3 regions of the Isoptericola haloaureus genome follow, and region 1 is predicted to be linked to each of the others. Evidence: riboswitches for the same ligand, from Rfam matches in the RefSeq annotation. Region 1 holds a riboswitch; each other region holds the start of a gene.

Region 1 (7,600 bases):
GTTCGTCGGTTCCTTCGCGGGGCTGGTCGCCATCGGTGCCCTCGTAGGGATCGGCGTGAACTTCGCGCTGCCGCCGCTGCAGCTCACCCCCGCGGAGAACGCCCTCGACGGCCTGAGCACGCTGCTCGCCCGCGAGGCCGAGGACCTGGCCGACGCGCTGGAGGAGTCCGGCGAGATCCCCGCCGAGGACTGGGAGAGCCGCCGTGCCGCGCTGCAGCCGGTGCTGGAGAGGACGCGGGAGTCGGTGCGCCACAGCCGCGAGGCCGCCCGCGTGAACCCGCGGGTCCGACGCTACCGCCGGTGGACCCGGGGGCAGGACGCGCGTGCGCGGGAGCTGGAGACCGTCGCCGCGTCCATCGACGTCGTCGTCACGCTGCTGGTCGACACCGGTGAGCCGGTGCGCCTGCCCGACGGCCTGCGCGATCCGCTCGCCGGGTCGTTGCGGTCGTTGTCCGAGGCGCTGCACGCCGACGCCTGGGGCGAGGACCGGGACGAGCTCGTCGACTCGCTGCAGGGTCAGGTCCGCGCGTTCCGGGCTCGGCTGCTGGAGCTGGACACCCCGCCCGGTGAGGGGCTGGTGGCGGGATCGGTCGCCGTCGCGCTCCGCCGCGCGTCCGACGCCTTCACGCGGGTGCGTCCGGACGATGCCGACGAGGAGGTCGTCCAGGGGGACCCGCAGTAACCGTCAGGTCGCGGCCGTCGTCGTCGCCGCGCCGGAGGCCAGTGCGGTCAGGGCCGACCCGTCGACGCGGTGCGTGGTCCACTCGTCCTGCGGGGTGGACCCGAGCGACCGGTAGAAGGCGATCGCCGGCTCGTTCCAGTTCAGGACGCACCACTCGAGCCGGCGCCAGCCGCGCTCGACGCAGATCTCGGCCAGGCGGGTCAGCAGGGCCCGTCCGGCGCCGGCACCCCGGTGGGCGGGGTCGACGAACAGGTCCTCGAGCCAGATCCCGCTCTTGCCGGTCCAGGTCGAGAACGTGGTGAACCAGATCGCGATGCCGACGACCTCGCCGTCGACCTCGGCGACGAGCCCGTGCGTGGTCGGGGTGCCCGACGTCGGGAACAGTGCCGCCGAGAAGTCGTCCTCGGTGGCCTCGACGGCGTCGGGTTCGCGCTCGTAGGTGGCAAGCGCATGGACCAGTCGCAGGATCGCGGGGACGTCGTCAGGGGTGGCGGTGCGGATCGTCAGGCTCACGGCCGGGAGTCTACGGCGCGGCGCGCTCAGGCCCGCAGCGCCTGGGAGACGTCCTCGACGATGTCCAGCGGGTCCTCGAGGCCGACCGACAGGCGCACCGTCGTGGGGGTGATCCCGACGGCGGCTCGCCCCGCGGCGCCGAGCTTGCGGTGCGTCGTGGTGGCCGGGTGGGTCATGATCGACTTGGCGTCGCCCAGGTTGTTGGACAGGTCGACGATCCGCAGCGCGTCCAGGAACCGGAACGTGCGTCGCTTGGCCTCGTCCGGGTCCGCACCGTCGCCGGTCGCCAGCTCGAAGGTGACCACGGTGCCGCCGCCGGTCTGCTGCTCCAGCGCGAGGGCGTGCTGGGGGTGGGACGACAGGAACGGGTAGAGCACCCGGCTGATGCCGTCGAGACCTTCGAGCGCCGTGGCGACCTGCAGGGCGGCCGCGTTCTGCGCCCGCACGCGGACGTCGAGGGTCTCCAGACCCTTGAGCAGCACCCAGGCGTTGAACGGGCTCAGGGACGGCCCGGTGTGGCGCAGGAAGGTCTGGACCGGCCCGGACAGGAACTCCTCCGGGCCGAGGATCGCCCCGCCGAGCACCCGGCCCTGGCCGTCGATGTGCTTGGTCGCGGAGTACACCACGACGTCGGCGCCGAGCTCGAGCGGCTTCTGCAGGATCGGGGTGGCGAACACGTTGTCGACGACGACGGTCGCGCCCGCGGCGTGGGCGAGCTGGCACACGCGGCGCACGTCGACGAGGTCCTGCATGGGGTTCGACGGCGTCTCGAAGAACACGACGTCGGCGGGCGTGGCCAGCGCCTCGGCCCACTGGTCGATCTCGTGGCCGTCGACCAGGTCGACCTGCACCCCCCACTTGGCGAGGATCTCGTCGTAGATGACGTTGGTGGAGCCGAACAGCGCGCGCGCCGAGACGATGCGGGACCCGGCGGACACCAGGGCCGCCAGGGTGGTGAACACGGCGGACATGCCGGTCGCGGTGGCGTAGCAGGCCTCGGCGCCCTCGACGAGGCGCAGCCGCTCCTCGAAGGTGTGCACGGTCGGGTTGCCGTAGCGCGAGTACATGAACCGCGAGGTCTCGCCGGCGAACGCGGCCTCCGCGTCGGCGGCGGAGCCGTAGGTGTACCCCTGGGTGAGGAAGAGCCCCTCGGACATCTCCTCGAAGTCGCTGCGCCGGTGCCCGCCACGGACGGCGAGCGTGGCCGGGCGGACGCCGTCGGGCAGGGGGCCGCGGCCCGAGCCGCCGTGGGCGACCGGGTTGGCACCGGGGCCGGTGGGGATCTCGGTGCGGCTCACCGGCTCTGCCCCGTGAAGGTGGTGTGCGGCAGCTCGCGGACCTTCCAGCCGGCCTGGTCGCGGGCGCCGAGCGGGCCGACGGGCCCCTCGAAGCCCTCCAGCACGTTGTAGGCGGGGCCGTACCCGGCCGACGTCACCAGGCGGGCCGCGCCGATCGAGCGCTGGCCGGAGCGGCACAGGAACATCACGGCCCGGTCGGTCGTCACGCCGGCGGTCTCGAGCTCGGCCAGGAAGGCGGGGTTGGGCCGGCCGTCGCCGGTGACCCACTGGCTGAACACGACCTGCTTGTCCAGGGAGCCGACGTCGGGCACGCCGATCAGGCGCCACTCGCCCTCGGTGCGCACGTCCACCAGGACGGCGCCGGGGTCGTCGGCGAGCAGGTCCCACGCCTGCTGCGGGGTCAGGTCCCCGGCGTAGCCCTCGGCGGGTCGGGGTTCGATCGGTGCGTTCATGGCACTCCTCCCATCGGTCGTGGCGGTAGCACCGTGTCCGGGGGCTGCGCGCCCCCGCGGGTTGCTGCGGCGTCGACGTGCCACGTCACTCGGCCGCTCGGGATGGTCACCGCGATCGTACGACACGACGTCCAGCCGTCGGGACGGGCGTCTCGTCACGTGGTCATGTTCGTTCCGGGGCCATCTCCTGGGTGCCGAGAACTCTCAGCAGGTCGAGGCGTTCGGCGGCCTCGCTCCCCGGTGCGGCCGTGCACGCGACCAGACGCAGGTCGCTCCCGGGGGCGGCGAGCACGTCGTAGTCCAGCTCCAGCAGGCCGACGACGGGGTGGTGGACCGCCTTGGTGTGCGACGCGTGGACGCCGACGACGCCGCTGTCCCAGAGGTGCGCGAACCGGCGGCGGTCGCGGCGCAGGTCGTCGACCATCGAACGCAGGGCGCCGTCGGCGGGGTAGCGGACCATGGCGGCGCGCAGGTCGGAGACCAGTGCCGCGGCCGTCGCGTCGTCCTGTTCCGGGTGTCGCCGGACCCGTGACGGCAGCCCGACGAAGTGCCTCCAGGCGAGGTTGCGCTCGCGGCCCGGCCCTCCGACGGCCTCCCCGAGGAGCGCGGCCCACAACGGGTTCCACAGCACCAGGTTCCAGGCGGCGTCGTACACGCTCAGCGGTGCCGCGTGCAGCTGGTCGACCAGTCGGCGCACGCCCGGCGGGACCTGGTCCGACACGTGGCCCGGACCAGGTGGCTGATGGCCCGCCAGAAGGTAGAGGTGGTCGCGTTCGGCGGTCGTCAGGCGCAGCGCCCGGGCCAGCGCCGACAGCACCCGGGTCGAGGGGGACGTGGCCCGACCCTGCTCGAGCCGGACCACGTAGTCCACGGACAGGCCGGCAAGCCGGGCCAGCTCCTCACGGCGCAGCCCTGGCGCCCGACGCACACCGACGGCGGGCACACCCGCGGCGGCAGGATCCGTCCGGTCCCGCCAGGCGTGCAGCGAACGCCCCAGCTCCGTCTGCCGGCTCACCGCTCCAGTATGCGCACCCTGGCGTCCCGCAGCCTGGTACCCGCTGTCCACCGGCTCGGCGAGGTACTGCCTGTGCGGCCTCGCCGGCCGGAGGCTGGACCCGACGGCACGACCTCACCACGACCATCGGGAGCCACCATGTCCATCGCCCTCGTCACCGGAGCCAACAAGGGTCTCGGGCTCGAGACCACCCGCAGCCTCCTCCGCGACGGCCACACCGTCTACCTCGCCGCCCGGGACGTCGGGCGCGGGACGGACGCCGCGCACGAGACCGGTGCGCGTTTCGTCCGGCTCGACGTCACCGACGACGACTCCGTCCGGGCCGCCGCCGAGCACGTCCGTGCGGAGGAGGGGCGCCTCGACGTCCTGGTGAACAACGCCGGGGTGCGCGGCGCCGCCAAGCTCGGCCGCATCGACGAGGTGACCGGCGACGACATGCTGCACACGTTCGACACGAACGTGTTCGGCCCCGTGCGTGTCACCGGAGCCTTCCTGCCGCTGCTGCGGTGCAGCGAGGCCCCGGTGGTCGTCAACGTGAGCAGCGGCATGGGCTCGCTGGCGGCGACGCGGGACCCCGGACGTCCGGAGTCCGCGTTCCCGCTCCTGGACTACAACGCCTCGAAGACCGCGCTCGTCATGGTCACGTCGCAGTACGCGGCGGCGTTCCCCGACATCCGGTTCAACGCCGTCGACCCCGGGGCGACGCCCACCGACCTCACCGAGCACCGCGGGGAGCAGACCGTCGAGGAGGGTGCGGAGGTGATCGTGCGCCTCGCGTCCATCGGCGCCGACGGGCCGACCGGCGGGTTCTTCGACCGCGAGGGTCCGGCCGTCTGGTAGGCCCCGGCGGACCCCCGCGTCCCAGATCCTGAGAAGGCTCGCCCATTGGTTGACACGGAATCCCCGATCGGTGAACCTGACGGCAGGTCAAGAGCGCCAGCGCCAAGCCCCGGCTCGCTGGCCGGCAACCCTCCCCTCGCGGCGGGGTGCCCCGGGTGACGACCAGGCACGACGCCGACCGGCGTCGGGCAAGCGCGGGGAGGCAGCTCCCCGGAACGCAGAGGGAGGACGCCATGACCGCGATCGCCGAGACCCCCGCCTGTCCGGGGACCCCCACCGTGGGCGACCTGGCCCCGGTGCTGCCCGTCGTCGGGCACGACACCCCCGCACCGCTGGTGGACGGCCGCCGGGTGCCCTACGCCAACCTCGACGTCGCCGCGTCCGCCCCGGCGCTGCAGGACGTCGCCGACCGCATCACGCAGACGCTGCCGCTCTACGCCTCCGTGCACCGCGGTGCCGGATACCTCTCCCAGGTGTCCACCACCCTGTACGAGCAGTCCCGGCGCGTGATCGGCGAGTTCGTCGGCGCGCGGGACGACGACGTCACGCTGCTCGTGCGCAACACGACCGACGCGCTCAACCTGCTCGCCGGGTGCGTGCCCGCGTCCGACGACGGCACGCCCGGCCGGGTGCTCGTCCTCGACGTCGAGCACCATGCGAACTTCCTGCCCTGGCAGCGCTCTGCCGACGCCACCGTCGTCACCGGGCGGGACACCGTCGCCGAGACCGTGGCGGCGATCCGCGACGAGCTCGCCGCCGGCCTCGCCGCGGGCCGCGGGTACGCCCTGCTCGCGGTCACCGGTGCCTCCAACGTGACCGGGGAGACGCTGCCCGTGGCCGACGTCGTCGCCACCGCCCACGCGGCCGGCGCGCGGGTGCTGCTCGACGGCGCCCAGCTCGTGCCGCACCGCCGCTTCTCCCTGGCCGAGACCGGTGTCGACTACCTCGCCTTCTCCGGGCACAAGACCTACGCACCGTTCGGCGCCGGCGTGCTCGTCGGCCGCCGCGACTGGCTCGACACCGGCACGCCCTACCTCGCCGGCGGCGGGGCCGTGCGCAGCGTGCGGGTGGAGCGGACCGACTGGCACGACGGGCCCGCCCGCCACGAGGCCGGGTCGCCCAACGTGCTGGGCGCGGTGGCGCTCGCCGCCGCGTGCGAGTCGCTGGCCGCCCTCGACGCCGACGCGCTGCGCGCCCACGAGAACGCGCTGCGGGCCCGGCTCGTCGACGGGCTGGAGAGCATCGCCGGGGTCGAGGTCGTGCGGCTGTGGTCCGACGCCCCTGACACCGTCGGTGTCGTGACCTTCACGGTCGCCGGGTACGAGCCCGGCCAGGTCGCCGCCTACCTCTCGGCCGAGCACGGCATCGGCGTGCGCGACGGCCGGTTCTGCGCCCACCCGCTGCTGTCCCGCCTCGGCTACGGCGCGGGAGCGGTGCGCTCCTCGGTCGGCGTCGGCACCGCCGGCGAGGAGGTGGAGCGGCTCGTCGCCGCCGTCGCCGCCCTCGTGGCCGACGGCCCGCAGGCCCGCTACGACGTCGTCGACGGCCTGTGGATCGTCGTCGACGACCCGCGTCCCGTCCCCGAGGGGTCGGGGCTGGCCGGCCTGCTCGCCACCGCGGGTCCCGGCGGCGACGAGGCGTTCGGCTGCCTGCCCGAGGACGCCTGACCCGACCTCCTCACCTCTCGACCGCCGAGATCGACTCACCCGGACCGAGATCGACGCACGGTACGTCGATCTCGGTCCGGGTGAGTCGATCTCGGCGGTCGCGTGCCGGTCACCAGACCGGCGGGTGCCTCTCCGGCCAGCGCAGCACGTCCTCGAGCTGACCGGCCAGCGCCAGCAGCGTCAGCTCCCCACCCGGGCGTCCGATGATCTGCACGCCCATGGGCAGCCCGTCGTCGGTCCAGTGCGTCGGCACGGTGATCGCCGGCAGCCCCGCCACGTTCAACCACGACGTGAACGGCGTGTACTGGCACTGCTGGACGAAGTTGCGGTCCGCGTCCTCGGGGTCGAACCAGCCGACGGGCCGCGGCGTCATGGCCAGGGCCGGGGTGATCACGGCGTCCAGCTCGCCCAGGCCCGCGATGAGTCGACGCTCGAACTGCGTCAGCGTCGCCAGCGCCTCGGCGAGCTCGCGGGCACCCACCTGCCGTCCACGGCGGACGAGCCACGACGTCAGCGGTTCGAGCCGGTCCAGCACGGCGTCGTCGTCGATCGGCACCGCCGACGCGCCGCCCATCCACAGGCTGCGGAAGGCGTCGCCGAACTCGGGCACCGGCTCCCAGGTGTGCTCCTCGACGCCGTGACCCAGACCCGCCAGCGCGTCGACCCCGGCGTCCAGCGCGGCGCGCGCCTCCGGGTCGACGGTGACGTCGTAGTAGTACTGCCAGGCGTTCCAGGTGGTGACGCCGACGCGGAACCGGCTGCCGTGGCCGCCGACCACCCCGCCGTGCTCACGCGCCACCCCCGTGCGTGCCGCCTCCAGGTACGCCCCGGCGTGCGCCGCCGGGGTGCGCAGCGTGAACCGGTGGTCGACGTGCCCGTCCGGCGTGCGGCGCAGCATCCCCTCCAGCAGCAGCGCCGCGTCCGCCGTCGTGCGGGCGATCGGCCCGTTGACCACGAGCCCGCCGAGCCCCTCGATGCCGGAACCCGCCGGCAGCAGGCCGCGCGAGGGCTTGAGGCCGACCACCCCGCAGGCCGCGGCCGGGATGCGGACGGACCCTCCGCCGTCGGACCCGGGGGCGAACGGCAGCAGCCCGGCGGCCACGGCGACGGCCGCCCCGCCGCTGGAGCCGCCG
Region 2 (7,600 bases), on a different contig from region 1:
CTGGCCTTCGGCCTGCCGATGATCGGCGGCACCGAGCGCTGAACCCGAGCGCTGACCGCACGTCTGCTGTGGGCATGAAATCTGCAGTCCCGAGCCATCCAGAACTGCAGATTTCATGCCCACAGCGGTGAGCGGGTCACGCGACGCTGAGTGGGTCACGCGATGGTGAGCGGGTCAGACGGTGCTCCGCACCTGCTCCACGAACGCGGTCACCCGTGAGGTGAGCCCGGCGATGCGTCGCTCGACGACGGCGGCACGGGCGCCGTCGTCGTCGGCGCCGGCCTCGGCCAGGGTCGGGCGACGCCGCACGTTGCGTGAGCACCGGAAGTCGGTGCAGATCAGCGTGCCGATGGTGTTGCCCTTGCGGCCGGACGCCCCGCCGCGCCGGGCGACGAACATCGCGACGTCGCCGGGGTCGCCGGCGTGCTCGCACCAGGCGCACATCGCGGAGCGCCGGGCGCCGGTCTCGGGGGCGCGCAGGATGATGCCCGTCGGTGCGCCGTCGATCTCGGCGACGACGTAGGCCGCGAGCGGCTGCTTGCGGTCGCGCCAGCCGAGGTACTCGAGGCGGTCCCACCGCTGGCTGTCGAGGTCGGGCGGGAGCAGGCGCTGGCGCTCGCTGCGGGTGGCGTTGACGAGGGCAGCGCGGAGCTGGGTCTCGGTGAGGGGAGTCATGGGTCGGCTTTCGGTGAGCGGGGTCAGGGCAGGCTGGAACCCGGGCCCCGCGCCGACCGGCCGATCCCGGCCGTCAGCGTCGTGGGGCCCGCGGGGCGGCGTCGGCCGAGCAGGCCTCGGCGGCCACCCCGCTCCCTGTGACGCGCTGCATCACTCGCTCCTCGATGTCGGACTCTCCGGTGGCCCACCCGGACGGCGGGCCACCTGCGATCGTCACACAGGCGGCCCGCCGCGTCCAGGCCGTTCTCCCGAGCCGTCGGCCCCGCGAGCGGTCAGAGGCCGGCGCGCACCGTCCGCGCCGCCTCGACGAGGTGCCGCAGCGACGGCTCGACCTCGGCGTACCCGCGGGTCTTGAGCCCGCAGTCGGGGTTGACCCACACCAGCGCCGGGTCGATCGACGACGCCGCGAGGCCGAGCAGCTCGGTGACCTCCGCCGTCGACGGCACCCGGGGGGAGTGGATGTCGTAGACGCCGGGGCCGACGCCGCGGGCGTACCCGGCCTCGTGCAGCTCGGGGACGACCTCCATCCGCGAGCGGGCCGCCTCGATGGAGGTCACGTCGGCGTCGAGGCCGTCGATCGCGCCGATGACCTCGCCGAACTCCGAGTAGCACAGGTGGGTGTGCACCTGGGTCGACGCGGCGGCCCCGGCCGTGGCCAGGCGGAACGACCCCACCGACCACGCCAGGTAGGCGGGCTGGTCCGCGCGCCGCAGCGGCAGCAGCTCGCGCAGCGCCGGCTCGTCCACCTGGACGACGGCGGTCCCGGCGGCCTCGAGGTCGCTCACCTCGTCGCGCAGGGCGAGCGCCACCTGGTTCGCGGTGTCCGCCAGGGGCTGGTCGTCGCGCACGAACGACCAGGCCAGGATCGTCACCGGCCCCGTGAGCATGCCCTTGACCGGCTTCGACGTCAGGGACGCGGCGTACCGGGTCCACTCGACCGTCATCGGCGCCGGGCGGGTCACGTCGCCCCACAGGATCGGCGGGCGTACGCACCGCGACCCGTAGGACTGCACCCAGCCGAGGTCCGTCGTCGCGAACCCGTCGAGCAGCTCGGCGAAGTACTGGACCATGTCGTTGCGCTCCGGCTCGCCGTGCACGAGGACGTCGAGGCCGACGTCCTCCTGCAGCGCGACGACGCGGGCGATCTCCTCGCGCATCGCGGTGCGGTAGGCGTCGTCGGCCAGCTCGCCCTTCGCCCACGCGGACCGGGTCCGGCGGATCTCGGCGGTCTGCGGGAACGACCCGATCGTCGTCGTGGGCAGCAGCGGCAGGTCGAGGCGGTCGCGCTGGGCAGCGACGCGCTCGGTGTGCGCCCCCCGCTCGAAGTCGGCCGGGGTGAGGGCAGCGAGGCGCTCGCGCACGGCGGGGACGACGACGCCGGCCGCGGCGGCGCGGTCGGCCAGCGCGGCGCTCGCCTCGTCGAGCTCGGTGCGCACGGACTCCGGTCCGTCGGCGAGCGCCCGGGCGAGCACGGTGACCTCGACGACCTTCTGGTCGGCGAACGCCAGCCACCGGCGCAGCGCCGGGGTGCGGCCCGCCCGCTCGGCGGCGGGGCCGGACCAGGTCTCGTCGTCGACGTCGTGCGGGACGTGGAGCAGGGACGTCGAGGTGCCCGCGGCGAGCGATCCGGCGCCGAGCCCGCGCAGGGCGTCGAGGGTGCCGAGCCGCGCGGCGAGGTCGGTGCGCCACACGTTGTGCCCGTCGACGACGCCGGCCACGAGGGTCTTGGACGCCAGGCCCGGCACGGTCCCGTCGGGGCCGGACCCGGTGGGCACCGCACCCTTGACCAGGTCGACCGCGATGGCGTCGACGTCGGTCGCGGCCAGCAGGGCCAGGCCGTCGCGGGCCGGGGCACCGTCGGCGCCCTCGGTGGCCAGCCCGCCGAAGGGCGCGGCGACGAGGAGGCGCGGCCGCTCGGGGATGACGTCGAGGGCGTCGTCCGCCGACGCGGGCGCGAGGTCGGTCGCCAGGGCGCGGTAGGCCGACGTGATCGCGGCGTCGATGCGTGCGGGGTCGGCGTCCACGGTGTCCGCCACGAGCACGGGCTCGTCGAGCTGGACCCACGGCACGCCCACGGCGGCCAGCGCCCGCAGCAGCTCGGCGTACGCGGCCACGACGTCGTCGAGCCGGTCGAGCGGGTGGAACCCGTCGCCCGCGTCGTCGGCCGCCTTCGACAGCGCGAGGAACGTCACCGGGCCGACGAGCGTCGGGCGGGTGGTGACGCCGGCCTCCTTGGCCTCGGCGTACTCGCGCACGATGCGGTGGTCGGCGAACGAGATCGGCGTGGACTCGCTGATCTCGGGGACGAGGTAGTGGTAGTTCGTGTCGAACCACTTGGTCATCTCCAGCGGGGCGTCCTCACCACGACCGCGGGCGACGGTGAAGTAGCCGTCCAGGTCGAGGGAACCGTCCTCGTCGTCGATCAGGTCCCGGAACCGGGACGGCACGGCGCCGAGCAGCGCGACGACGTCGAGCACCTGGTCGTAGTACGAGAACGACCCGGGGACGGAGCCGTCGTCCGGGTCGAGCCCGAGGGCGACGAGCCGCTGCACGGTCTCACGGCGCAGCGCGCCGGCGGCGACCTCGAGGTCGACGACGTCGGTGCCGCCGGCCCAGTAGGCCTCGACGGCGCGCTTGAGCTCGCGGCGCCGGCCGATCCGCGGGTAGCCGAGGATCGTGCCGTGGGCGAACGGTGTGGTGTCGGTGGGGGTCGGAGAGGTCATGAGCAGTCCTTTCGCGGGCACGTGGGCGGCCTCTGGGGACGACGGCGCACCCCGGCGTCGCGGTGGGCGGCGCGGGGGAGCGGGACGTCGGCTCAGGGGACGGCCGGTGCGGGGGTCGGGATGCTCGGTACCCACGGCCGGCCGGCCAGGTCTCGGACGTCGGGCGCCGCGTCGTCGGGCGTCGTCGTCCGGCCGCCGAGGTGAACACCCTCGAGCAGGTCCAGAGCGGGGCGGTACTTGTTGAACGTGTACACGTGCAGGCCGGGGGCGCCGGCGTCGAGCACGCGCTGGGCGAGCTCGGTGCCGTACGCGGTCCCGTAGGCGTACTGCGCCTCCGGGTCCGGCCGGGCGTCCAGGGCGTCCAGCAGGTGCTGGGGCGCCTGGACGCCGGTGAGCTCCTCGACACGACGGAGCCGGCGCGGCTCGGTCGTGGGCAGCAGCCCGGCGAGGATCGGGATCGTCACGCCGGCCGTGCGGGCCTCGGCGACGAAGTCGGTGTACGAGTCGGCCTCGTAGAAGAACTGGGTGATGGCGAAGGAGGCGCCGGCCTGCTGCTTCTCCAGCAGGCGGTGCACCTCCTGGGTGCGGGTCGTCCCGGCCTGGACGTTGCCGTCGGGGAAGGTGGCCACCGCGATCGTCAACGGGCGGGCGGCGCCGCGCACGGCGGCGGCCGGGTCCGCGGCGCAGCGGCGGGCCTCGACCTCACGCAGCAGGTGCACGAGCTCCACGGCCGAGTGCACGCCGCCGGCCGGGGGGCGCCAGTCGGGCTGGTCCTGCGGCGGGTCGCCGCGCAGCGCGAGGAACGACCGCACGCCGGCCTCGAGGAACTCGTCGACGACCTCCGAGACGTTCTCCCGCGAGGCGCCCACGCAGGTCAGGTGCGCGATCGGCAGCACCGGAGTGCCGGCCAGCAGGCGGGAGACGACGTCGCGGGCGGTGTCGCGGTCGCCGCCGCCGGCGCCGTAGGTCACCGAGACGAAGTCGGGGCGCGCGGCCACGAGCCGGCGTGCCGTCTCCCAGAACCTGGGTGCGGCGTCGGGCCGCCGCGGCGGCATGAGCTCGAAGCTCACCGTCGGGCGGTACGGGTACGTCGGTGCCTCGGCGACCATGCGTCACTCCATCGGGCCTGGTGTTGAGCACCTTCGTCCTCGGGAGGCTTCCGTCGGAGAACGGGTTGCTGCGGCGTCGTCGAGCCAGGACTCTCGGCCGCTCTGGATGGCTTGTCGTCCGACCCTACGGGGCAGTTCACCTCGCGGACAAGCAATGTCGCATGGTGAGACGAATGTGGTGGGGTGGCTGAACGGGGGGAGGCGACTCAGGGGACGAGCACGACCTTGCCGTCGCTCCGGCCGCTCTCGACCAGCGCGTGGGCGCGTGCCGCGTCGTCGAGCCGCAGGACGTCCCCGAGCGTCGTGGTGAGGTCGCCGCGCGCGAGGGCGGCGACGTCCTCCGCCAGGGCGTCGCGGTCGCGCCGGGCGCCGGAGCTGAAGGTGACCCCGAGGTCGGCCGCCGCCGGGTCGGCGATGGTGACGATGCGCTCCGTCCCGCCGCGCAGCGTGATCGAGTCGGGCAGGACGCCCGCGCCGGAGGTGTCCAGGACCGCGTCGACGCCCGACGGCGCCAGGTCGCGCACCCGCTCGACCAGGCCCGGCCCGTAGGTGGTCGCCGTGGCGCCGACCGTCGTGACCCGCTCCTGCTTCGCCGGCGACGCGGTGCCGATCACCGTCGCACCCCGGCGCCGGGCGAGCTGCACGGCGAGCTCGCCCACCGACCCGGAGGCGCCGTGCACGAGCAGGGTGTCGCCGTCGGCCACCCCGAGCGCGCGCAGCGTGCGGCGTGCCGTCTCCGCCGAGACCGGCACGGTGACGGCCCGGGTCGGGTCGAGGCCGTCCGGGACCGGGGCGAAGGTGGAGGTCAGGGCCAGCTCTGCGTACCCGCCGGTGTCGGCGAACCCGACGACGCGGTCACCGGGCTGCACGCCCGTCACGCCGTCGCCGACGGCTTCCACGACGCCCGCGACCTCCAGACCGGGCACGGCGGGGAACTCCGGCAGGGGGACGCCGGGGATCCGGGCGGCGCGGGTCTTGAGGTCCCAGCCGTTGACGGCGGCTGCCTCGACGCGCACACGGACCTGGCCGGCGGTCGGTTCCGGCGCCGGGACGTCGGCGGGGTGCAGGACCTCGGGTCCGCCGAGCTCGGTGAACACGATCGCACGCACGGGTTCCTCCTGGGGGCTGCGGACGGCAGGTCCGTCGAGCGTCTCACGTCGACGCGACGAGTCGCCGACGGACGAGCGGCCAGGGGCGGCGCCGCAGCGCCGACAGGGCCCGTCGGGCCCTGGGCCGTAGGGTGGGGGCCATGGAACGTGAAGAGCGCCTGGCCGTCTTCCTCGACTACGAGAACCTGGCGCTCGGCGCCCGGGAGCACCTGGGTGGGATGCAGTTCGACTTCGGCCCGATCGCGGACGCCCTGGCGGTGCGTGGCCGGGTGGTCACCCGCCGGGCGTACGCCGACTGGTCGTACTTCGACGAGGACCGGCGGATGCTGACCCGCCACCAGGTCGAGCTCATCGAGATGCCGCAGCGCATGGGCGCCTCGCGCAAGAACGCCGCCGACATCAAGATGGTCGTCGACGCGATCGAGATGGCGTTCGAGCGCGACTACATCACCACGTTCGTCATGTGCACCGGCGACTCCGACTTCTCGCCGCTGGTCACCAAGCTGCGCGAGCTCGACAAGAACGTCATCGGCGTCGGGGTCGAGAAGTCCACCTCCCGCCTGCTGCCGGGTGCCTGCGACGAGTTCCTCTTCTACGACCGCCTCGAGGGCGTCGACGTCCCCGACGAGACCGAGCAGACCTCCCGCAAGAAGTCGTCGGGCAAGCGCTCCGGAGGCTCGACGACGCGTGGTGGCGGACGCCGCAGCACGGCGTCGTCCCCGGCCACCGAGACCGCCGAGGCGCCGGCGTCGGCCGCGAAGAGCCGCAGGAAGAAGACCGAGCCGACCCCGGAGCCCGCGCCCGCACCCGCCGTCGAGCCCGAGCCCGCCCCGGCGCCCGAGGTCGACGAGGACGACACCCCCGCCGTCGAGCCGGCGACCATGGAGGTCAAGGTCGCCCAGACGCTCGCCGGGCTGCAGGCCTCCTCGTCCGGGTCGGTGACCGCCTCCCAGCTCAAGCGCACCCTGGTGCGCAAGGAGCCGACGTTCAGCGAGTCCGACTACGGGTTCCGGACGTTCACCGAGTTCCTGCGGTACCTCGCCGACCGCGACTTCGTCGTCCTCTCCGACGGCCCGTCGTCGGGCGACCCCGTCGTCGAGCTGCCGGCCCAGCCGGACAGCGCGCACGCCTTCGACCTGCTGCGCGTCGTCGTCGGCGAGACCGGGGGCAGCACGCCGCTGTCCGGCCTGAAGAACCTGCTGCGCAAGCAGCGCCCCGACTTCTCGGAGAAGGCGCTCGGCTACCGCGGGTTCCTGCAGTTCTGCAAGGGTGCCGAGGCCGCAGGCGCGGTGCGCCTGGCCTGGGACGACGAGACCGAGGACTACCTCGTCAGCCTGCCCTGACGCCGCGCCGCGAGGTCGGCGCCGAGGGGCGCGGGGAGTCCCTCGGGCACAATGGTCCGGTGACCTACCGCGTCCTGAAGCTCATCCTGTCGCTCCTGGTGTACGTGTTCCTGCGGCCCCAGGTCAACGGGCTGCACAACCTGCCGCGGCGCGGGCCGGTCATCCTCGCGAGCAACCACCTGTCGTTCCTCGACTCGATCATCATCCCGCTCGTGACCCCGCGGCACGTCACCTTCATCGCGAAGGCGGAGTACTGGACCGGCCGGGGGCTCAAGGGCCGGCTCTCGCGGTGGTTCTTCACCACGATGGGCCACGTCCCCGTCGACCGCGAGGACCCGCGCGCGGGGCAGCGCTCCCTGCAGGACGCCCTCGTCGTGCTGCAGCGCGGCGACGCCTTCGGCATCTATCCCGAGGGCACGCGGTCCCGCGACGGTCGCCTGCAGAAGGGGCACACCGGTGTGGCGTGGCTGGCGCTCGCCGGCCCTGCGCCGATCGTGCCCGTGGCGCTGAAGGGGACGGACAAGGTCCAGCCGGTCGGCAAGCGGCTGCCCCGCCCCTACCGCGGGATCCAGGTCGACTTCGGCTCGCCGATCATGCCGCAGCGGCAGCTCCCCGCCGGCATGCGGCCGGCGCAGGCGCGC
Region 3 (7,600 bases), 240 kb from region 1:
GTCAGCCGCCTTCGCAATGACGGCGGTGAAGTTCGTCGTCTTTCCTGACTGAACGTGTCCGACGACGAGGCCGCGGGACCGGAAAGTCTTCTCCTTGGGGTGATTCAAGAGCGAGACCACGCGAGTCGATGAGTCGTCCAGGACGTCAAGGCCATCGGTCCAACCGTCCGCCTTGAGCAGCTTCTCGACGGCCGGCCAGTAGCGGTCGTTCGCCCGCGGACCGGTGTACCAGGACGTTCGGCCATCCAGGGCGACCACCCGCGGCTCGTCCAGTTCTTTGATCTGCTGAGTCTCCGCGTCGAACCGAAGCCTGATGCTCTCGATGTTCTCAGCAGGCACTCCGAACGCCTGGAGGTCCTTGATCGCCTCGACCGGTGTCTTCGTCTCGAGCATGTTCAGGAACGCGGTGTACATCGGGTCGGGCGCAGTCACCATTAACACCTTTCATACGGCTTCGTGCGGTCATGACCCTATCTATGATTCGGGGCAACTCCCTGCCGCACACGGGTGAAACGATCGCGTGTCCAAACGCCAGCGGCGGTTGAACGCACCCTGCAGGGTCCTGTCCGCGCGTCGCGGTCTCCGCTCAACAGGCTGGTTCGCCGCGTACCTCCGCCCGAAGTACGGGCAGCCCGACTGCCCAGGGGCGGCGTCAAACCGCTCCAACACATGCATGTTTTCGCAGGTCATGATCAGGCCGGCAGCAGTTAGGATTGTTGGATGAGCCCTGACGCACTCTGCGTGCCACCGATCAAGGTCCTAGACCTGTTTGCTGGCTGCGGTGGCCTTACGGAGGGGTTCCACCAGTACCAGCCGGAGGGCTGTGCGCGGCCGGCGTTCCACACCGTGGGTGCTGTTGAGTGGGACGAGTCCGCCGCCGCGACGTACGCCCTGAACTTCGGCGGCACCGCGGCTCGTTCACGAGGTCTGGAGCCGCCGATCATTGCGCGTGCAGACATCAGGGAGTGGACGCCGCCATGGGGCCCCGGCGAGGTGGACGTGGTGGTGGGCGGCCCGCCTTGCCAGGGATTCTCGGGCCTCAACCGCGAGAAGGTCCGCGCCGAGCGGAACCAGCTCTGGCAAGAGTTCATCAAGGTGGTCGTTGCCCTCCAGCCGAAGGTCTTCGTTATCGAGAACGTCGACCGATTCCTCCGGTCTGTCGAGTTCCAGGACCTGAAGCAGCGTATCGGGGGTGCCGACCTGACGAACTACGAACTCGTCGACCCGTTGGCGGCCGAGGACGGGCCGACGGGCTGGGCGCGGGAACGCCACTACCTGCTGAACGCTGCCGACTTCGGTGCCCCACAGGCCCGACGGCGCGCGATCGTCATCGGCCGCCGCATCGACGTCGACCTCGAGCGAGATCTGTTGCGCTATCCCGAACCCACACACTCGAAGGACGGAGCAGACGGCAGGAAACGGTGGCTGAGCGTCGACCCGCTCTTCCGACAGACGGCCAAGCTCGCTCTGCGCTCAGACCTGCCGGATCGTGGGCCGCGACCAGTCCCCGGCGTCGAGGGTATGCATCGGGGACCGTTCACTGCCCGGGAACTCCACATCGGGCGCAACCCTGAGCCGCTCTCGCTCGCGCGATACCGAGCGATCCCTGCGGGAGGAAACCGGAAAGATCTGCGCGGCAGGTACTCCTGCCGTTTCGACGGCGGCGAGGAAGTCATCATCGAAAGATCCGGTGAGTATCGCGACGCCAGCGGCCATCTGGTGGTCGACGGTTCGTACCGCGTCGTCGCAAGTGGCAGCGTGACGCTCGTCCCTCTGACGGTCCGCCTCCTGGAGAAGGGCGAGCCGGCGGCTGGCGGACCCTCTGGACGCAGCAAGTCCGAGCGCTTCGTCGTCGCTGTCCGTACCGGGGGGAGCGAGCGCAAGGCGGAGCTCGAGTACCTCTCCACGCCGTCCTGGGATGCCCACGACACAGGATCGGGCGACGTCATGGGCCGGGCACGCATGGGCACCCCGTCCGTGACGATCCGCACCGAGTTCTTCAAGCCCGAGAAGGGCCGCTACCTGCACCCCACGGAGGACCGCCCGATCACCCATCTCGAGGCCGCCAAGCTTCAAGGCTTCCCAGCCTCGTTCAAGTGGTGCGGAAGCAGGCTCGACATCGCGAAGCAGATCGGCAACGCCGTTCCCATCCCGCTGGGCCGAAAGATCGCCGAGTCGATCTACGGGTACTTGGACCAGGCAAGGTCGGGAACCTCGGCTTGATCCGACGGCGTGCCGACGCGAGCATTGCCGGGCAAGGAGCAGGGCCCAGTGTCCTCGGGGCTTCGACATCACGCCAAGGCGCCACGAGCCTCCAACAAACCCAGGGCGATTCAGTGTCCCCTCACCGGGCGGCCTGATCAATCTTGTCGAGTCCTGTGCGCAGGTCGTCGGGTCGACCTCGATCCGTATTGGGCCACCGGCCCTCCCGCGAACACCTGGCCTGACGGTTGGAGCAGTTCGCTGCCGCCCACTGAGACTGCTCGGCCCTTCGGTCACACCGCCGGTGACCACCCCTCCGCCTTCTCGAGCCGCCGCCGTACGCCCTCGGCCCCGACCTCCTCGATCCACTCGCGATCCCCGACGACGACGAGCAGGGTCCGCGCCCGCGACAGCCCGGTGTACAGCATCTCCCGTGCCCGCTCGAGGTCCCGCACCCCGTTGACGGCCAGCACCACCACGGATCGCTCGAGCCCCTTGAACCCGAGGACGTGCCCGTAGAACACGTCCTGCTCGGCGAAGAACGCGTCCCAGTACTCGGCGTACCCGCCGAGCTCCACCTCGTTGACCTGCTCGGGGTGCCGCCGCCCGGTCGCGAGCAGCGCGACCGAGCCGGGCTCCCAGCCCTCGGCGAGCAGCGCCTCGACGGCGTCGTCCGCCGCCTCGACCGCGGTCTCGGCGGGCACGTCGACCACCCGCACGGGCGGCCCGTCGAGCCCTCGGGGCTTCACCACGTCGTCGGACAGCGCCCCGAAGACCTGCGCGATCTGCTTGGTGGACCGCAGGTTCTCGTCCAGGGTCACCGGCGTGAGCTCCAGCGGCACCTGGCCGTCGCGCGGAAAGACCCGCTGCGCGTCGTCGAGGAACACGTACACCCCGCCGGTGTCGGCGTCCCGCAGGCACCGCAGCAGGGAGGGCCACCACAGGTCGCCGAAGTCCTGCGCCTCGTCGACGACGACGGCGTCGAACAGCTCGTCCGGTCCGCGCAGCGCCGCGAGGCGCCCCAGCTCGGTCGGCAGGTGCCGCTCCCAGTAGTCGGGGTCGTCGTCGCGCCCGCCGACCGCGCCCCAGGAGACCGGCAGCTCGTGGAAGAGGCCGACGTAGGCGGGCTGGTCGCGGCGGGGCCAGGTCGCGGTGATCCGCTGGAAGTAGCGGCCGAGGCCCCGCGAGTAGCACAGCAGCGCCACCCGCTCCCCCGCCCGGGTCCGCCGTCGGGCCTGCTCCAGCGCCAGGTAGGTCTTGCCCGAGCCGGCGCCGCCGACCACCCGCATCCGCCGCACCTGCGAGAGGGCCCGCAGGATCTGCACCTGGTCACGGGTCATCTGCTCGAGCCGGGTCTCGTGCTCCAGCGCGCGCGTCAGGTGCTCCGACTGGCTGGGGAACCCGCCGGCCACGCAGGCGACGAGTCCGTCCAGCGCGTCCTCGTCCAGCGGGGCGTACCCCTGGCCGTGCCGCTCGATCGCGTGCTTGACGCGTTCCGCCACCCCGCCGGGGCTCTCGAGGTCGTCGCGCCCGATCACCATGTCCCGCGGCAGGTCGAACGAGTCCCACCCGCCCGAGACGTAGCGGTGCGGGAACGCCACGAGGTGCGCGGTGCGCGACGACGACGCCGGCTCGCCCCGCTCGCGCAGCAGCGCCTGCAGCACGTGGCGGGCGCTCTGCACCTGCCGGACCGGCTGGATGCGGTGCCGCGCGTCGCCGCTGCCCTGGTACCAGGACCCGCCGGACCGCTCGATGTACCCGCCCTTGACCTCGATGACGGCGATGCCGACGCCGGGCCAGGCGACGAGGAGGTCGATCTCGTACTCCTGGTCGTACTCCTGCAGGTTCACACCGTGGCAGACCACGACGTCGTCCGGGAGCTCCGCGCGCAGCGCCTCCCAGACCGCTCGCTCGGCTCCGCCGTCGTCCGGGAAGTCGGGCGTCGAGGGGTGCGTGCGGGGCATGCTCCTTTGGTACCTGACGAATCGTTTCAGGTCACGGACGTTCCAAGAGTTGGTGTGACGATTCACCTGATTTCACCCTCCCCGGGTCTTACAGCGAGCACATGTCCCGCTCCCGTCCATCTCCGCCACAATGGCCGCCATGCCGTCCTGCCCTGCCCACCGCCTCGCCCCGGCCCGACGCGCGGCCCGCACCGGTGCCGTCGTCGTCGCGGCGGGCCTCGCCCTCGCAGCCTGCTCCGCCGACGTGGCGCCCGCTCCGGACGCCGCCACGCCGGCTGCCTCCCCCGCGGAGACGTCGCCCGCACCGAGCAGCACGCCGACCGAGCCGTCGGCGGGCCCCAGCCCGTCGCCGTCGGACACCCCGAGCCCGCGGGCCCAGGAGCCCGAGCCGGCCGACACCCCCACCTACCCGTCGTTCGACCCGCACACCGACCGCGCCCTGCAGACCATCGCCGCGATGGAGGCGACTTTCGGCGCGGGCGCCTTCAAGGTCGAGGGCGACGACGACGGCACGCGCTGGAAGCTGGAGCTCACGCAGGGCGACGATCGCCTGAAGGTGAAGGCCGAGGCGGACGACACCGGCATCGCGACGACCGACACGAAGCGCGACGACCTCGGCGACGACGACCGCGAGGCCCTCGGACGCGCGCAGGTCAGCCTGAGCGAGGCGATCGTCCGCGTCGTCGAGTCCTCGGGCGGCGTCCTGGACAAGGCCGAGCTCGAGGAGGACGACGGCCTCGCCTACTGGGAGGTCGAGGTCGACCTCGGGGACGACGACGAGCACTACCGCGTCGACGTCGCCACCGGCACGCTCTCGCGGGACGCGTAGGGGCTGCGCACCGGCGGCCCCGGCGGTCACGCGGCCTCCCCCACCATCGGCGGGCGCGTGAGGTCGCCGTCGCCCTCAAGCCTGGGGACGACGTAGAAGCCGTCGGGCGTCTTCCAGTCGTAGACGACGACCGCGTTGACCTCCCGCAGACTCCCACGCCACGACGCCAGGCGGTGCCGGTCCACCCACCGCAGCCCGCGCCCGGCCTGGTCGCGCACCGCACAGCTCAACATCGCCAGGTGGTACGAGTTCCTGTGCTGCTCGTGGATCTCCCAGGGCAGCCGGGCGAGGACCTGCTCGTCGAGCTCGGGAAACATCTCTGCTCCTTCGTCCGGGGAGCCGGCCGACAGCCACCCGGACGCGCGAACGAGCCCGGAGGCCGTCGGCGACCCCGCTCTTCCCCGCGCCGGTCGGCGCGAGGCCGGTCTTCCTCCTGAGGCACCGTGCGCGAGGAGCGCGGTTGCCGGATCGGCACGCGGAGGACGTGTCGCCGATCACTCGTTGACCTGGGCAGATGTCTACCCGACACCGGAGGCGGGCCGCAACCGCGACGGCCCGCCCCGGACGTCCGGTCTCACTGCAGCGAGACCTCGACACCGCCGGAGAACGCCGAGTCGTGCAGCTCGAGCGTGGCGGGCGTCGCGTCCGTCGGCACGTCGAAGACGACGACGCCGTCCACGGTGTTACCCGGGTTGATCTCGTTGAGGAAGCTGTTCGAGTCGTCGAGGTAGATCGCCGCCTCGGAGTCCGCCGAGTGCGTGCGACCCTCGGTGTCGACGAGCTTCTGGCTGCTGCCGTCGAAGTACTGCGCCTCGTCGCCGATGTTCTCCACCGCCATGTGGACGAGCACGAACTGCCCCTGGGCCTCGGTGTTGAGGTACTCGTTCCCGATCTGCGCCACGCCGTCCTCGAGCTCGGTCACCGTGAACTCGAACTTGCCGTCGCGCGCGGCGTCGCCGAGCCCCGGCAGGTCCGCGGCGTCGGTGGCGGGCTCCTCCGCCTGCTCCTCGGCATCGGCCGCGTCCTGACCGTCCGCGGCCGCGCCGTCGTCGGTCCCGGCGTCCTGACCGGAGTCCTCGGTCGTCGCGGCGTCCTCGGAGGCGACCTCCGCCGTCGTGCCCGCGTCCGCCGGCGCCTCGTCGCCGCCACCGCCGAACGCGGCGCCGACGACGGCGATCCCGACGAGCACGCCGAGGCCGGTGAGGACCTTGTGGCGCGCGAACCAGCTCTTCTGCGGCCCCGGCTCGGGAGCCTGCGGCGCTCCGGACCCGCCCGGAGGAACGGGCTGCTGCGGGACCTGGCCCTGCGGGGCGGGCTGCTGCGGGGTCTGCGGAGACCACGCGGGGTGCTGCTGCTGGTCGGACATGATCGCTCCTTCGTCGAGCCGGTGATCGAACGAGATCGATCCTCGGCTCCGGGTGCCCGACGGCGGATCCCCCGGGCGGCTCGACCCACCGACCCGAACGGGGGAACCTCGGGCCGCGCTGCCGACCCGATCGGGTGATGACCGGCGTCGGAGGCGCGCCGTACGCTGCCCGGTATGTACCCGCCGTCGTCCAGCCCGGGAGGGCCGCCGCCGGGCCCTGCCAGTGGTCCGAGCGGCCCTGTGCCGGGCTACCCCGGCTCCCACGAGGGAGCCGCCGCGCCCGATCCGTACGCCGGCTCGTCCGCGGCGCCCTCCCCGGCCTCGTACGCCGGTGGGGCTGCGCCGTCGCCCTACCCGCCGTCGCCGTACCCCGGCCCGACGCCGTACCCGGGTCCGATGCCGCACGCGCCCTCCCCCGGTTCCCCGCCCGCCGGACCGACCCCGAGGCCGCCCGGCCAGGGGCGTCGCACGGCGAGCCGGTGGGGGTCGATCGGCGCCGTGGCGGTCACCTGGTTCTGCGCCGTCACGGGCGCAGCCTTCGCGGCACCGGCCGAGCTCACCAACACCCAGGTCGCCGTCTTCCTGCTCTGGTTCGTCGTCGCGGCCGGGGTGGCAGCAGCCGTGTGGTGGCGCACCACGCACCCGGTCGCGGTGTGCCTGGCGACCGCCGCGGTCGGGATCGTCAGCCCGCTCGGCGCCGTCGCCCCGCTCCTCGCCCTGCCCTGGGTGGTGGCGCGCACCGACCTGCGACGCAGCCTGCTGTGCGGTGGCGCGACGACGCTGGCGCTGATCGCGACGTTCTGGCGCGACGCCGCTCGCGAGGGCGAGAACGTCATCTTCTCCGCGACCGCGGAGGACGGCGGCGCGACCTCCTACATGACGCCTCTCGGATACCTGATCCTGGGCGTGCTGGCCCTGGGACTCGCCGTCGGCGTCGGGCTGCTGCGCCGCGTCGCCACCCGGGCCGGGGCCGACGCCGACGCCGCCCGTTCCGTCGCCACCGCCGAGTCGCGACGGGCTGCGACGTACCAGGCGCGGTCCGAGACGCTGCAGACCGAGCTCTCACGGCAGGAGGAGCGCGACCTCATCGCCCGCGAGATGCACGACACGGTGGCGCACCAGCTCTCCCTGATGTCGCTGCAGGCCTCGGCCCTGGAGGTGTCGTCGGAGGACGCCGAGACCGGCGACGCGGCCCGGTCGATGCGGTCCTCGGCGCACCGTGCGCTGGAGGAGATGCGC

What was found. Region 1 has a riboswitch for S-adenosylmethionine ahead of V5O49_RS14035 (aminotransferase class V-fold PLP-dependent enzyme). Riboswitches for the same ligand answer to the same signal wherever they lie in the genome.
Region 2: another riboswitch for S-adenosylmethionine. It lies ahead of V5O49_RS02530 (methylenetetrahydrofolate reductase); the one in region 1 lies ahead of V5O49_RS14035 (aminotransferase class V-fold PLP-dependent enzyme).
Region 3: another riboswitch for S-adenosylmethionine. It lies ahead of V5O49_RS15100 (hypothetical protein); the one in region 1 lies ahead of V5O49_RS14035 (aminotransferase class V-fold PLP-dependent enzyme).

Annotation. Positions count from the first base shown of each region.
Region 1 covers NZ_JBAGLP010000118.1:845,964-853,563, reverse strand. Annotated here, with positions in the region: gene V5O49_RS14065 (FUSC family protein) at 1-682, shown strand, start outside; gene V5O49_RS14060 (GNAT family N-acetyltransferase) at 686-1,189, opposite strand; gene V5O49_RS14055 (O-succinylhomoserine sulfhydrylase) at 1,222-2,493, opposite strand; gene V5O49_RS14050 (rhodanese-like domain-containing protein) at 2,490-2,945, opposite strand; gene V5O49_RS14045 (helix-turn-helix domain-containing protein) at 3,109-3,960, opposite strand; gene V5O49_RS14040 (SDR family NAD(P)-dependent oxidoreductase) at 4,099-4,800, shown strand; SAM riboswitch class IV at 4,886-5,001, shown strand; gene V5O49_RS14035 (aminotransferase class V-fold PLP-dependent enzyme) at 5,034-6,467, shown strand; gene V5O49_RS14030 (amidase) at 6,577-7,600, opposite strand, start outside.
Region 2 covers NZ_JBAGLP010000105.1:119,323-126,922, reverse strand. Annotated here, with positions in the region: gene V5O49_RS02545 (hypothetical protein) at 1-42, shown strand, start outside; gene V5O49_RS02540 (FBP domain-containing protein) at 175-675, opposite strand; gene metE (5-methyltetrahydropteroyltriglutamate--homocysteine S-methyltransferase) at 948-3,398, opposite strand; gene V5O49_RS02530 (methylenetetrahydrofolate reductase) at 3,491-4,507, opposite strand; SAM riboswitch class I at 4,513-4,620, opposite strand; gene V5O49_RS02525 (NADP-dependent oxidoreductase) at 4,714-5,616, opposite strand; gene V5O49_RS02520 (NYN domain-containing protein) at 5,757-6,959, shown strand; gene V5O49_RS02515 (lysophospholipid acyltransferase family protein) at 7,019-7,600, shown strand, end outside.
Region 3 covers NZ_JBAGLP010000118.1:1,084,348-1,091,947, forward strand. Annotated here, with positions in the region: gene V5O49_RS15080 (Z1 domain-containing protein) at 1-432, opposite strand, end outside; gene V5O49_RS15085 (DNA cytosine methyltransferase) at 721-2,223, shown strand; gene V5O49_RS15090 (nuclease-related domain-containing DEAD/DEAH box helicase) at 2,496-4,166, opposite strand; gene V5O49_RS15095 (PepSY domain-containing protein) at 4,306-4,995, shown strand; gene V5O49_RS15100 (hypothetical protein) at 5,022-5,312, opposite strand; SAM riboswitch class IV at 5,384-5,502, opposite strand; gene V5O49_RS15105 (DUF4352 domain-containing protein) at 5,570-6,361, opposite strand; gene V5O49_RS15110 (sensor histidine kinase) at 6,860-7,600, shown strand, end outside.